One region of the Duffyella gerundensis genome, then DNA from elsewhere that is predicted to be linked to it. Evidence: predicted binding sites of a transcription regulator. Region 1 holds the regulator's gene; each other region holds the start of a gene.
What was found. Region 1 encodes Fur, which represses iron uptake genes when iron is present. Its sites were predicted from a motif close to ATAATAATGAGAACNACTATCAA; they were not measured.

Region 1 (4,500 bases):
GTTCGCGGAAGGCACTGCCTGCCTGCGGGCGAAAATCGATATGGCCTCTAACTTTATTGTGATGCGCGATCCGGTGATTTACCGTATCAAGTTCGCCACTCACCATCAGACCGGTGACAAATGGTGCATCTACCCGATGTACGATTTTACGCACTGCATTTCTGATGCGCTGGAAGGCATTACGCATTCACTGTGTACGCTGGAGTTTCAGGATAACCGCCGCCTTTACGACTGGGTGCTGGATAACATCACCATTTCTGTGCATCCGCGTCAGTATGAGTTTTCGCGGCTCAACCTTGAATACGCCATCATGTCGAAGCGCAAGCTGAGCCAGCTGGTCACCGAAAATGTGGTGGAAGGGTGGGACGATCCGCGCATGCTGACCGTTTCAGGCCTGCGTCGTCGTGGCTACACGTCTGCGTCTATTCGCGAGTTCTGCCGCCGTATCGGCGTGACCAAACAGGACAACATCGTTGAAATGGCCTCGCTGGAATCCTGTATTCGTGACGATCTGAATGAGAACGCGCCGCGTGCAATGGCGGTTCTGGATCCGCTGAAAGTGGTGATTGAGAATCTGCCATCAACGCACGAAGAGATCATCACCATGCCGAATCATCCGAATAAGCCGGAGATGGGCACGCGCGAAGTGCCTTTCAGCCGCGAAGTCTGGATCGATCGCGCCGATTTCCGCGAAGAAGCCAATAAGCAGTATAAGCGTCTGGTTCTGGGCAAAGAGGTGCGCCTGCGTAATGCGTATGTCATTCGTGCTGAACGCATTGCCAAAGACGAAGAAGGCAATATCACCTGCATCTACTGCACCTGTGATACCGATACGCTGAGCAAAGATCCTGCTGATGGCCGCAAAGTAAAAGGCGTGATTCACTGGGTGTCCGCGGTGCATGCGCAGGCTGCGGAATTCCGTTTGTACGATCGGCTGTTCAGCGTGCCGAATCCTGGCGCAGCGGACGAATTCCTGGCGACGATTAATCCAGATTCACTGGTTATCAGGCAGGGATTTGTTGAGCCTGGCTTACGCAACGTGGCGGTAACAACACCGCATCAGTTCGAGCGGGAAGGCTACTTCTGTGCGGACAGCGTCTATTCAACGCCATCTAACCTGGTGTTTAACCGCACCGTTGGCCTGCGTGATACCTGGGCTAAAACAGGCGAATAATACCTGTAACTGAATGAATGTTAAAAAGGAGCGAGGATTCGCTCCTTTTTTTATGCCTGCCTAGCAAACACAGCCGCTGGTCGCTGTTAAAAATACCCACTCAGTTAACAAAAATTAATCAATCTCCGGGTGTTAAATATTCTTTTTAAGGTAGGCTATGCGCACTTAATTCTACCGAGAGAAGCAGGAACAGGTAATGACAGATATGGTCCAGGAAGCGAAGCATAGCGTGGTCGTGGTGCACCAGCTGATCGAAAGAATATTTAATAACGCTTCCGAATCCGAAGAAACGCTTAATCTTTTCCTCTCTTACTTTCACCCCTCTTTTATGCTGATTACGCCTGCCGGGCAGCGACTCTCTCTGACCGCGATGGAAGCGCTGTTTCGTGGCTTGAAAGGCCAGCGGGAAGGGGTGCGTATTGCGACCGGGGAGTATGAAATCCTGTCACAGAATGGCACTGACGTGGTAATTCAGTACTGCGAGTTACAGATGCGCAATGGTGAAACCCAGAAGCGCATTGCGGTGGCGATTCTTGACTGTTCTACGGCTAACCCGCGCTGGCGTTATCTGCAGGAAACGTTGTGTGCCTGAATTCAGGCGTAAAAAAACCGGTGTATTCACCGGTTTATGACGCTACTGAGTCGAACTTACTTATCGTGCAGCGTGTCATCTTCACGGCAGTCGCCGGTTGAGCAGTGGCCGTACAGATAGAGACTGTGGTTAGTGAGTTTGATGCCATGACGCGTGGCGATATCGCGCTGACGCGATTCGATAGATTCATCGCTGAACTCAATGACCTTGCCACAGTCGAGGCAGATCAGGTGATCGTGATGATGCTGCTGCGTCAGCTCAAATACCGATTTGCCGCCTTCAAAATTATGGCGGGTTACGATACCGGCATCATCAAACTGGTTCAGCACGCGATAAACGGTCGCTAAACCAATCTCTTCGCCCATATCAATCAGGCGTTTATACAAATCTTCCGCGCTGACGTGATGGCCTTCAGGTTCCTGAAGCACTTCCAGAATCTTCAAACGAGGAAGCGTGACTTTCAGGCCGGCCTTCTTTAATGCGGAGTTGTTGTCAGTCATGCGGATATTGTCCTGTTACTTTGCTAGTCACAATGTGGCTGAAAAGCCCTGAACATCGGTCGACGTTTAGACGAATTGTGTCTCATTATAAAATTCAAGCATCGAAATGAAAACTACAGGGGAAGCCTGAAAACTCAGTTGGATGTAAGGAGAAATGTCGCTACGTCCGAAGAAATCATGCTGCAAGCATATGTTAACATTTCGCTTACCACCAACACTTTTATGGTTAAGATGATTAAGCGTGTGACCGATGGGGGTATTCTACAGATTTGCCGATTAAAGTTACAAATATGTATCTATTATTTCCATAGGAAAATCCATCTGCTCAATGTGAGCCAGCGCCCACATTGAGCGTTCAGCTTACGCCTCAATAATTTCCTGCAGATGAAGCTCATCAGAAATTTGTTTTACCCACGCGTCCACGCGTGCGTTGGTCAGCTCTGGCTGACGATCTTCATCAATAGCTAAACCAAGGAAGTGCTTATCGTCCGCCAGGCCTTTAGAAGCTTCAAAGTGATAACCTTCGGTTGGCCAGTGACCGACGATAACCGCGCCGTTCGGTTCGATGATATCGCGCAGAGTGCCCAGCGCATCACAGAAGTATTCTGCGTAATCTTCCTGATCGCCACAGCCAAACAGCGCCACCAGTTTGCCATTGAAATCCACTTCTTCCAGCGTCGGGAAAAAGTCGTCCCAGTCGCACTGCGCTTCGCCGTAATACCAGGTCGGAATGCCTAAAAGCAGAATATCGAACGCTTCGAGGTCCTCTTTGCTGCTTTTGGCAATGTCATGAACTTCTGCAACGTCTTTACCGAGTTGCTTCTGAATCATCTTTGCAATGTTTTCGGTATTGCCCGTATCGCTGCCGAAGAAAATGCCTACGATTGCCATGCGCTTGATAACCTCTTGAAACGTAATTAATTGGTGGTGAATTTTATTCACAGATAAACGCAATGATAGCAGAGAGGCGGAGAGGGCGGAACTCACAAAGCCCGTGCATTTGTCGCTTTGTGCGTTCTTCCCCTCGCGCGGCGATGACTATAGCTTTAATTGCGCCATGATCATCTCTTCAATCAACTCGCTGCGGCTCATCTGCCGCCGATCGGCCAGCTCATTAAGTGCATCAACCGCATCGGCGTTCATTTTCAGCTCAACACGACGCAAGCCGCGCACTTTATCGCGTTTTAGCTGGTTTCGCTTGTTGATACGGAGCTGTTCATCACGCGTCAGCGGACTGGTTTTTGGCCGACCCGGTCGACGTTCATCTGCGAACAGATCGAGTGTGGTGCGGTCCGTGTTTTCTTTTGCCATAGCTTCGCGATAGTGAAAGGATGACGAGGGTGAACCTGTCAAAGTGTAACTGAAATGAGCCGATTTACCTGATGCCGGTAAATTTTAGCGCGGTATAATAACCCAGCTGTAGCGCAGGGAACAATTATTTCCCGCTTCGACAGACATTTATGCTGGCAGAGCTAAAAACCGGCGCACGGCGCGCAGCACCGCATCGGGCTTCTCTGCGTGCACCCAGTGTCCTGCATCGGCAATCACATGGGCTCGCGCGTGCGGAAACTGCGCCAGCAGTGTGTCGCGATAGGCGTTATCCAGATAGGAAGAATCGCCGCCGCGAATAAACAGTGCAGCATGCGGCGAGGCGGGCAGGCTGTTCCAGCCAGAGATAGCAGCATAGTTGTCCCACAAAACCGGCACATTGAAACGCCATTCACCGGCGTGAAAAGACTTCAGTAAAAACTGAATAATGCCCTCTTCATCGATGTACTGGCGCATGAGCTCGGCGGCCTGAGCACGCTGTTCCACTCCCGCTGCCGTCACCGCGTTAAGCGCGGCAAAAATGGCGTCATGACGGCGCGTTTGATAATCCACCGGCGCAATATCGATCATCACCAGTTGCTCAACGCGCGCCGCGGCCAGCGATGCCATGGTCATAGCAATTTTTCCGCCCATTGAGTGACCAATCACCGATACTTTCTCAATGCCCAGCGTATCCAGCGTATCGAACATATCAGCTGCCATGGCGGCATAGCTCATCTGATCTGAACGCGGGGACAGCCCATGATTGCGCACGTCAACCTGGATCACCTGACGCCTATCGCGCAGGCCGCGCGCCAACACGCCTAAGTTATCCAGGCTGCCAAACAGGCCGTGGATTAACAGCAGTGGCGTGCATTGGGGCGCAGATTGTTCAGTTTGCAAGCGAGCATTCAAATTCATGGCAA
Region 2 (4,500 bases), 610 kb from region 1:
GTCAGCTGGTGAATATCAAATACAACTCTTTTGATGCCGCATTGCGTAACGCGCCGTTGCTGGTCGAGGCGCAGGCGTTGTCGGTAGAGACCGTGGATTCAAAAGTGCTCAATCTGGCGCGGGAAGATATCGTCTGGCATTCGGTGCGTGAGCTGATTGCAGATGTGCCGGATCAAGAGATGCTCGGCCTGAATATCGTTGAGTTTGCCGGTAACGACGTGGCGCTGATCGACAGCCAGGTTAACGCGCTCTGTGCCCGGCTTGATGCGCTGATGGCGCAACAGGAAGCGGGCGTCATCGGTTATCAGCTCTGCGAGGACTTAGCGGGGATTGAGCGTATCTATGCGATGCGCAAGAAAGCGGTTGGTCTGTTGGGCAATGCCAAAGGGCGCGCCAAACCCATTCCGTTTGTGGAAGATACCGCCGTGCCGCCGCAGCATCTCGCCGACTATATCAGCGACTTTCGTGCGCTGCTGGACAGCCATGGCCTGAGTTATGGCATGTTTGGTCACGTTGATGCCGGCGTGCTGCATGTGCGACCCGCGTTAGACATGTGCGATCCGCAACAGGAGATGCTGATGAAGCAGATCTCCGATGAAGTGGTGGCACTGACCGCGCGCTATGGCGGATTACTGTGGGGCGAGCACGGTAAGGGATACCGCGCGCAATACAGTCCCGCCTTTTTTGGCGACACGCTGTACAACGAGCTGCGCCGCATCAAAGCTGCCTTTGATCCGCTGAACCGGCTGAATCCAGGTAAAATCTGTACGCCAATCGGCGTTGACGATCCGATGATGCCGGTTGATGGCGTCAAGCGCGGCACCTTTGATCGCCAGATTCCGGTGGCGGTACGCAGTGACTGGCGCGGCGCCATGGAGTGCAACGGTAACGGGCTGTGCTTTAATTTCGACGTACGCAGTCCGATGTGTCCCTCAATGAAAATCACCGCGAACCGCATTCACTCGCCAAAAGGCCGGGCGACCTTGACCCGTGAATGGTTGCGATTGCTGGTGGAAAAGGGTGTCGATCCGCTGGAGCTGGAGCAGCATCTGCCGACGCGTTCGGTGAGCCTGCGCGCCTTGATCAGCCGCACGCGCAATAGTTGGTACGCCAGCAAAGGGGAATACGACTTTTCGCACGAGGTAAAGGAGGCGATGTCGGGCTGTCTGGCCTGCAAAGCCTGCTCTACCCAGTGCCCGATTAAGATCGACGTGCCTGGCTTCCGATCGCGCTTCCTGCAGCTCTACCATACGCGCTACCTGCGCCCGGTAAGCGATCATCTGGTTGCGGGAGTGGAAACGTACGCGCCGCTGATGGCCAAAGCGCCGAAAGCGTTCAATTTCTTTCTGCGGCAGCCGTGGTTGCGTGAACTGAGCCGCCAGCATATTGGCATGGTGGATCTGCCGCTGCTTTCGTCGCCTTCACTGAAGCAGCAGCTCTCCGGCCATCCCGCCTGCGCAATGACGCTGGAGCAACTGGAAGCCGAAAGCGCAGAGAAAAGAGCCAATCGTGTGTTGATCGTGCAGGATCCTTTCACCAGCTATTATGAAGCGCAACTGGTTAATGACTTTGTTCGCCTGGTCGAAAAGCTGGGTTACCAGCCGGTGCTGCTGCCATTTTCACCAAACGGCAAGGCTCAGCACGTGAAAGGATTTTTACAACGCTTTGCCCGCACCGCCGAAAAAACCGCCGATTTCCTGCGCCGTGTGGCACGGCTGGGTGCGCCGATGGTGGGCGTCGATCCGGCGACGGTACTCTGTTATCGCGATGAGTATCAGCAGACGCTGGGCGACAAGCGCGGCGAGTTCTCGGTCTTGATGGTGCAGGAGTGGCTGAGTGAGGTACTTGCGCCGCGGGCAGTTCAGCCGCAGACCGGTGAATCCTGGTATCTGTTTGCGCATTGTACCGAAGTCACTGCCTTGCCGGCGTCACCAAATCAGTGGCAGGGCATTTTTGCTCGCTTTGGCGCCACGCTGGAAAACGTTAGCGTCGGCTGTTGCGGCATGGCGGGAACCTATGGGCACGAGACCAAAAACCTTGAAAATTCGCTGGGTATTTATGCGCTGTCGTGGCATCCGCAGATGCAGCGGTTGCCGCGTCAGCGTTGCCTGGCTACCGGCTATTCCTGCCGCAGCCAGGTGAAAAGAATTGAGGGTAATGGCGTGAGACATCCGTTACAGGCGCTGCTGGAAATGGTATAATTTTTGTTACGCGTATGTGCTAGAAAATCGAACCGGCGTGTTTAACAAAATCGCTCTGTAACGTAGTGGCTTTGTCCCAGTGGCCGGTCTGTGCCAGGTGATGGCACAGACGGGTCAGTGACAACCGGGCCAGCTGATAGGCCTGAACGCGGAATAACTGTTCACGCTCGGGATTACTCATTTCCTGCACCAGTCGATGATGCAGTTTGCCCAGCGCATGCAGGTAGCTCTGGTCGTCGCCGTTCAGTTGACAAATTTCTGCCATATCGAGACAGGTATCATTGAAGCGTCGCAGCTGTTCGATACCAGCGCCGGAGCGATCAAGTCGGGCCTGCGCCATGTAAAAATCGACGGTGATATCGCGGACAGAAAACTTGTAGTCGTCAATTTTATGCTGCAACCAGGCGGACACGGACCGATTCATGACGCACTCTCCTGCTAATGAGAATCATTATCATAATAACCTACGCGATTTTTAGCGATCGCGCGAGCAAAGTTTTATCGATAAATGCTACCTGTCAGAAAAATTGATATTAACAATCCAGACGCATCGGTAAGGGCGTAAACTGATTATTATTCTCAATAAGCATCAAGATGTCTTCGGTGACTTATTGATATATAATGGAATTATAAAACCAGCATAGCGCTTTTTTGGTGGATCAGACCGCTGATTTAAGCGTCTATTCTTAAATATTAGCCGTAAAAAAAGCCGTTTCGCCTTTATCCCTGCAAAACAAGAGGTTGAAGTGATAATTGTTATCACTACCATAGGGGTATCAGCCAAACCAGGCTACGCATCATGAGGTACAGCATATGGCAACAGCAAATCCTGCATCTTTCTCTCCGGATGATTTTGTCTGGAAAGGACTCACGCTGACGGACTCAGCGGCAACGCAAATTCTCAACCTTGTCGCTACCGATCCGGCAGTCAGCGGTTTACGTCTTGGCATTAAGCAATCCGGTTGTGCCGGGTTCGGCTATACCATGGATTTGGTGAGCGCCGCCGAAGAGGATGACCTGGAGTTCACGCACAACGGCGCCTCGCTGTTTGTGCCGCTTCAGGCGATGCCTTTCATCGACGGCACCGAAGTGGATTTTGTCCGCGAAGGCCTGAACCAGATCTTTAAATTCAATAACCCTAAAGCCCAACACGCCTGCGGATGTGGTGAGAGCTTTGGCGTCGAGTAATAGCGATATGTCACAAAACAGCGAAACCCCAGATGATGTACAGGTATGGGATGGCGGCCGTCTGAAGTACAAAGAGGGCTTCTTTACCCAGCTTGAAACCGATGAAATGGCCAACGGCATCAACGAGGACGTGGTGCGGGCAATTTCTGCCAAGCGTAACGAACCCGAGTGGATGCTGGAGTTCCGGCTCAAGGCTTATCATGCCTGGACGCAAATGGAAGAGCCGCACTGGCTGAAGGCGAACTACGCCGGCCTGAACTATCAGGATTACAGCTACTATTCTGCGCCGTCATGCGGTAACTGCGACGACAGCTGTGCATCGGAGCCGGGCGCGACCCAGACCGATGGCAGTCATCCCAACAGTAACTACCTGACGCAGGAAGTGGAAGACGCCTTTAATCAGCTGGGCGTGCCGGTTCGCGAAGGCCGTGAAGTTGCGGTAGATGCCATTTTTGACTCGGTATCGGTGTCAACCACCTACCGCGGCAAGCTGGCGGAACAGGGCATCATCTTCTGCTCATTCGGCGAAGCGATTCACGATCACCCGGAGCTGGTGCAGAAATATCTCGGTACCGTGGTTCCACACAACGACAACTTCTTTGCGGCGCTGAACTCAGCGGTGGCCTCTGACGGCACCTTTGTTTACATCCCGAAAGGCGTGCGTTGCCCGATGGAGCTTTCCACCTATTTCCGCATCAACGCTGCCAAAACCGGCCAGTTTGAGCGCACCATCCTGATCGCTGACGAAGACAGCTACGTCAGCTACATCGAAGGCTGCTCGGCGCCGGTACGTGACAGCTATCAGCTGCACGCGGCGGTTGTGGAAGTGATCATTCACAAAAATGCCGAAGTGAAATATTCCACCGTGCAGAACTGGTTTGCCGGCGGCGAAGCTGAAGGCGGCATTCTGAACTTCGTGACCAAGCGCGCCCTGTGCGAAGGCGATCACAGCAAGATGTCCTGGACGCAGTCTGAAACCGGTTCAGCAATCACCTGGAAATACCCAAGCGTGGTGTTGAAAGGGGATTATTCGATTGGTGAATTCTACTCGGTGGCGTTGACCAGTGGCCGTCAGCAGGCGGATACCGGCACCAAAATGATTCACATCGGT
Region 3 (4,500 bases), 660 kb from region 1:
ACTATTTTAACGTGCCCGGTACCTGGCGTGCGGGATCGGATGCGGTGCGCCGGATTTTGCAGGCCAAAGCGGGCGTTGATATGGGCAACAGCATTCAGGTTGATGGCTCAGGGCTGTCACGTCACGATTTGATCGCACCTGACACCATGATGCAGGTGTTGCAGTACATTGCGAAAAATGATCAGACGCTCAACTATATTTCGATGCTGCCGTTAGCGGGCTACGATGGCACGTTACGTTATCGCGGCGGTCTACACGAAGCGGGAGTGGATGGCAAAGTGTCGGCGAAAACTGGCTCGTTGCAGGGCGTTTATAATCTGGCGGGTTTTATCACCACCGCCAGCGGTCAGCGCGTGGCCTTTGTGCAGTTCCTGTCAGGTTATGCCGTGCCGCCAGAAGATCAGCGTATTCGCAGAGTGCCGCTGGTGCGATTTGAAAGCCGTCTCTACAAAGATATCTACAGTAATAACTGAGGCTGAGTGCATTAGTCACAGGATAAACAGGGCGGCGCAATGCCGCCCTGTTCGATCAGAAGTGCGTATTGACGCTAACGTAGTAAGTGCGGCCTGATTCGTTGTAGGTGTTGGCACCCGCGCCATACATCCAGGCGTTGGTCGCCGAGTTGCCGGTGGTCTGCGCATTGCCTTCACGATAATGCCGCTTATCAAACAGGTTATCGACGCCCAGCGTCACGCTGGCGTACTTATTAACATCATACGTGCCGCTCAGGCCAACGATAGAGTACGGGCTCACCTCATCTTTCTCACTGCCGGTAACCGCATCACCTTTGTAATTATACTTCTTCGGCGTTTGCGTGCCGTACCAGGTGAGGGTTGATTGCAGGGAAAGATCTGGCATAGCCTGCCAGCTCAACGTTGAGTTGAGGGTATATTCCGGAATAATCGACAGGCGATCGCCGGTCTCTTTGTTTTTACTCTGCAGCATATAAGTGATGTTGTTGTTCCAGCTGATGCTGTCGCTGACCGGCAAATTCAGCGTACCTTCCAGGCCTTCAACCACCGCTTTAGGGACATTTTCCCATTTATAAACATCAGCTGCGCCGCCTGAGGAAACGCCATCCGGCGTGTAGCCCGCCTCAATTTTGTCGCGATAGTCGTTGCGGAACCAGGTGACGCCCGCCTGATAACCGTCATGTTTCCATTCCAGCCCGACTTCTTTATTGATGCTGGTTTCGGCTTTCAGATCGTCGTTACCCATCAGATAACAGGCACCCGCGCTGTCGGCACAGCCCTGGCCACGACTGTAGAGCAGATAGTTGGGGTTGGTTTGATAGAGACTTGGCGCTTTATAAGCCCGCGCAATGCCCAGTTTCAGCGTGACATCATCGCCCAGCCCCTGCGACAGGTTCAGCGACGGACTCCAGTTATTGCCGACAATCGAGTGGTGATCGAAGCGCAGTCCCGGCACCAGCATGGTGCTGTCGGTGAGCTCAATATTGTCTTCCGCGAACAGCGAGAAAATCTCTGCCTGCGAATAAGGGCTGCGATCAGTGCCGGAAATCCCGTCCACCGCGCCGCTCATAAAGGTTTGCGTGTTGGATGACGCATCCTTCATCTTCTGCTGATTCCACTCGGTGCCGAAGGTGGCGGTTTGATTCACGCCCAGTTCGAAAGGTACGCTGATTTCACTGTGCAACAGCACGTCGTTTAGCTCAATGGTGGAGAAGTCGCTGTTGGCGAAGATCCCTTCTGTTCCACCAGCCAGCCCTTCATTCATACGCGAGTTACGTGTGTTCTCATACTGAGCGTAACTGCGGGTGCTGATGCCATTATCCCAGGCGCCGGTCCAGGTCAGCGCAAAGTTCTGGCGATAGAGCCGATTGGTTTCATCGCCGTACTTGCTCTGCACCAGCGCGCTGGTATTGGTGTTTTGCGTATCGCCAGCATAGAGGTTGCCCTGGCGGCTGTAGCCCGCCTCGAACTCCAGCGCCTGCATCGGAGCAAAAGCCCAGCGCAGCAGCGCATTGATGTCTTTATTGACCACACCTTCGCGCCCGGCGGGTACAGTGCTGGCGTAGCTGCCGGTCCGCAACGACTGATGGCCTTCATTGATAAACTGCGCATCGGCCTGGGTTTTTGCCAGGCCGCCATACAGCCGGAAGCTGACATCATCGCCGAGCGGGCCCGAAAGGCTGAAGTTAGTGCGTTTGGTGGCACCCTCTTCATCATGTTGCGGCACGTTGTAATAGGTGTTCCACGATCCATGCCAGTGGTTGGTGTCTTTTTTGGTGATGATATTGACCACGCCGCCCGCGGCACCGTTACCGTAGCGCGCGGCGGCCGGTCCACGAATCACCTCAATGTGGTCAATCATCTCCGGCGGCACCCAGCTGCTGTCGCCGCGGGTATCACGCTCGCCGCGCCAGCCGAGTCGCACCGAGTTGCGGCTGCTTATCGGCAGGCCGTCCACCATGATCAGCGTGTTTTCCGGGCCCATGCCGCGAATGTCGATCTGCCGGTTATTACCTCGCTGACCGCTGGTAGAGTTGCCGGTCAGGTTAACGCCCGGCATGGTACGGATAATCTCGGAGACGTCGCGCGCCGGTGGCCGCTTCCTGATCTCATCAGCCGTAATAGTCGAAACGCCAGGCGCCTGCATATTCTGCTGGGCCGCGGTGACCACCAGCGTGCCATTTTCAGCATCCGTTTGATCGGTAGTCGTACTGTCTTCGGCCGCATGCGCGCCACCGATAAGCCCCAGTTCAAGCAAAACAGCAAAAGAGAGTCGGGAGAGTTTTTTCATTATGTTATTCCTGAGCAACCTGCGTCGGAGAATGGACGCGGTAACACGATGATGTCGTTTGATAATCCTGCCCGGGAGTGCTTTTCCGCGGTCGTCAGCCAACGCTGAAAACACCGACATGCCACTGCGGATAGTGCGGAAAAAAGCCGCGCCTGAACGGGCGGAAACACCCTATTGCAAATGCAAATAATTATCAATAGTATTATTCATTACATTATCGCGGGCCGCTTACGCGGAAGAAATGACACACGCTGTATGACGTTATTAAGTAATGAGACCGGCAGTGAAAGCTGGTGGCAGGCGCAAAAACAGGCGGGTATTCCGCGAATTGAACCGGCAGACGATCGCCATTTTCGCGTCACGTTCTTCTGGCGCGACGCCGACGGTAGTGAAGCAACCTCTCCTCTGCGCCGCGTCTGGCTGAATATTACCGGCGTCACCGATCATCATCAGCGTGCTGTTCCACGCTCACTGCAGCGCGTAACCGGCACCGACGTCTGGCTGGGAAGCTATCTGCTCCCAGCAACCTGGCGTGGCAGTTACAGCCTGATTCCCGATCGCCAGGCGCGCGATTTTAACGGCGAGCCGGACATGATGACGCTGCGTGCCTGGTGGCGTGACTTGCTTCCTGCCGCCCAGGTCGATTCGTTAAATCCTCTACGCAGCTGGTGCGGCGGACGCGGCAATGGCGTGTCGCCGTTGCATATGCCGCTCGCGCCCGATCAGCAACTCTGGGAGGCGGTAGATCGGGGCGAGGAAACGCACATCGCGCCGCCACATGACTGGCAGAGTGCGCGTTTGGGCAATCGGCGCCGTATCTGGATCATCGAGACCGGCGCACCGCACGCCGATCGCCCCCTGGCTATCCTGCTGGATGGGCAGTTCTGGGCAACAAAGATGCCCATCGCCGGCCCCTTGCATACGCTGACGCAGCGCGGCGACCTGCCGTCCGCGGTTTACATTCTGATTGACGTCATTGATACCGCTCACCGCAGCGCCGAGCTGCCCTGCAATGCCGATTTCTGGCTGGCGGCTCAACAGGAACTGCTGCCGAAGGTGCAGACCACGATTCCCTTTACCGCCGATCCACAACAAACGCTGGTGGCGGGCCAGAGCTTTGGCGGCCTGTCAGCGGTGTATGCGGCACTGCACTGGCCACAGCGTTTCGGCGCGGCAATCAGCCAATCGGGATCGTTCTGGTGGCCCGATCGGGCACTTAATGCGGCGGATCAACAGCCTGGCTGGCTCAACGGTCAGATCGCCGCCGGTTTGGGGCAAGGCCAGGCACAACGTTTCTTTATTGAGGCAGGTAGCCGGGAACCTCTGGTGCTCACCGCCAACCACGATCTTCATCATCAGCTGACCGATGCCGGACATCAGGTCAACTATCGCCTGGTTGAAGGCGGCCACGATGCGCTGTGCTGGCGCGGTGGCTTGCTCGATGGGCTAACGTCGCTGTGGCAACGGTGCTAACCGTCACACCAACGGGTTTTATTGCAGGAGAATGACATGGAACATCTCAACCCTTTTGACGATGCGCAGCTGGAGTGCCAGGTGCTGAGTAACGCACGACGGCAATACAGCCTGTGGCCCGCTGGCTATCCGCTGCCTGCGGGCTGGCAGCCGGTATTTGGACCACAACCGCGCGCCGCCTGCGACAGCTGGCTGGCTCAACACTGGCAGGAGCCTACGCAAATCGGGGGTCATCATCATGTCTGAAACATTAACGCCACAGCA

Region 2: the regulator Fur is predicted to act here: its motif matches at 2,948-2,970, upstream of sufA (Fe-S cluster assembly scaffold SufA).
Region 3: the regulator Fur is predicted to act here: its motif matches at 2,944-2,966, upstream of fes (enterochelin esterase).

What each region holds. Positions count from the first base shown of each region.
Region 1 is NZ_LN907827.1:1,193,847-1,198,346, forward strand. It holds gene glnS (glutamine--tRNA ligase) at 1-1,174, shown strand, start outside; gene EM595_RS05455 (hypothetical protein) at 1,371-1,766, shown strand; gene fur (ferric iron uptake transcriptional regulator) at 1,823-2,266, opposite strand; gene fldA (flavodoxin FldA) at 2,627-3,157, opposite strand; gene ybfE (LexA regulated protein) at 3,305-3,577, opposite strand; gene ybfF (esterase) at 3,725-4,495, opposite strand.
Region 2 is NZ_LN907827.1:1,805,062-1,809,561, forward strand. It holds gene ydiJ (D-2-hydroxyglutarate dehydrogenase YdiJ) at 1-2,201, shown strand, start outside; gene EM595_RS08365 (hypothetical protein) at 2,221-2,625, opposite strand; gene sufA (Fe-S cluster assembly scaffold SufA) at 3,015-3,389, shown strand; gene sufB (Fe-S cluster assembly protein SufB) at 3,397-4,500, shown strand, end outside.
Region 3 is NZ_LN907827.1:534,670-539,169, reverse strand. It holds gene dacB (serine-type D-Ala-D-Ala carboxypeptidase) at 1-473, shown strand, start outside; gene EM595_RS02475 (TonB-dependent siderophore receptor) at 529-2,763, opposite strand; gene fes (enterochelin esterase) at 3,019-4,236, shown strand; gene EM595_RS02465 (MbtH family protein) at 4,273-4,482, shown strand; gene EM595_RS02460 (enterobactin synthase subunit F) at 4,475-4,500, shown strand, end outside.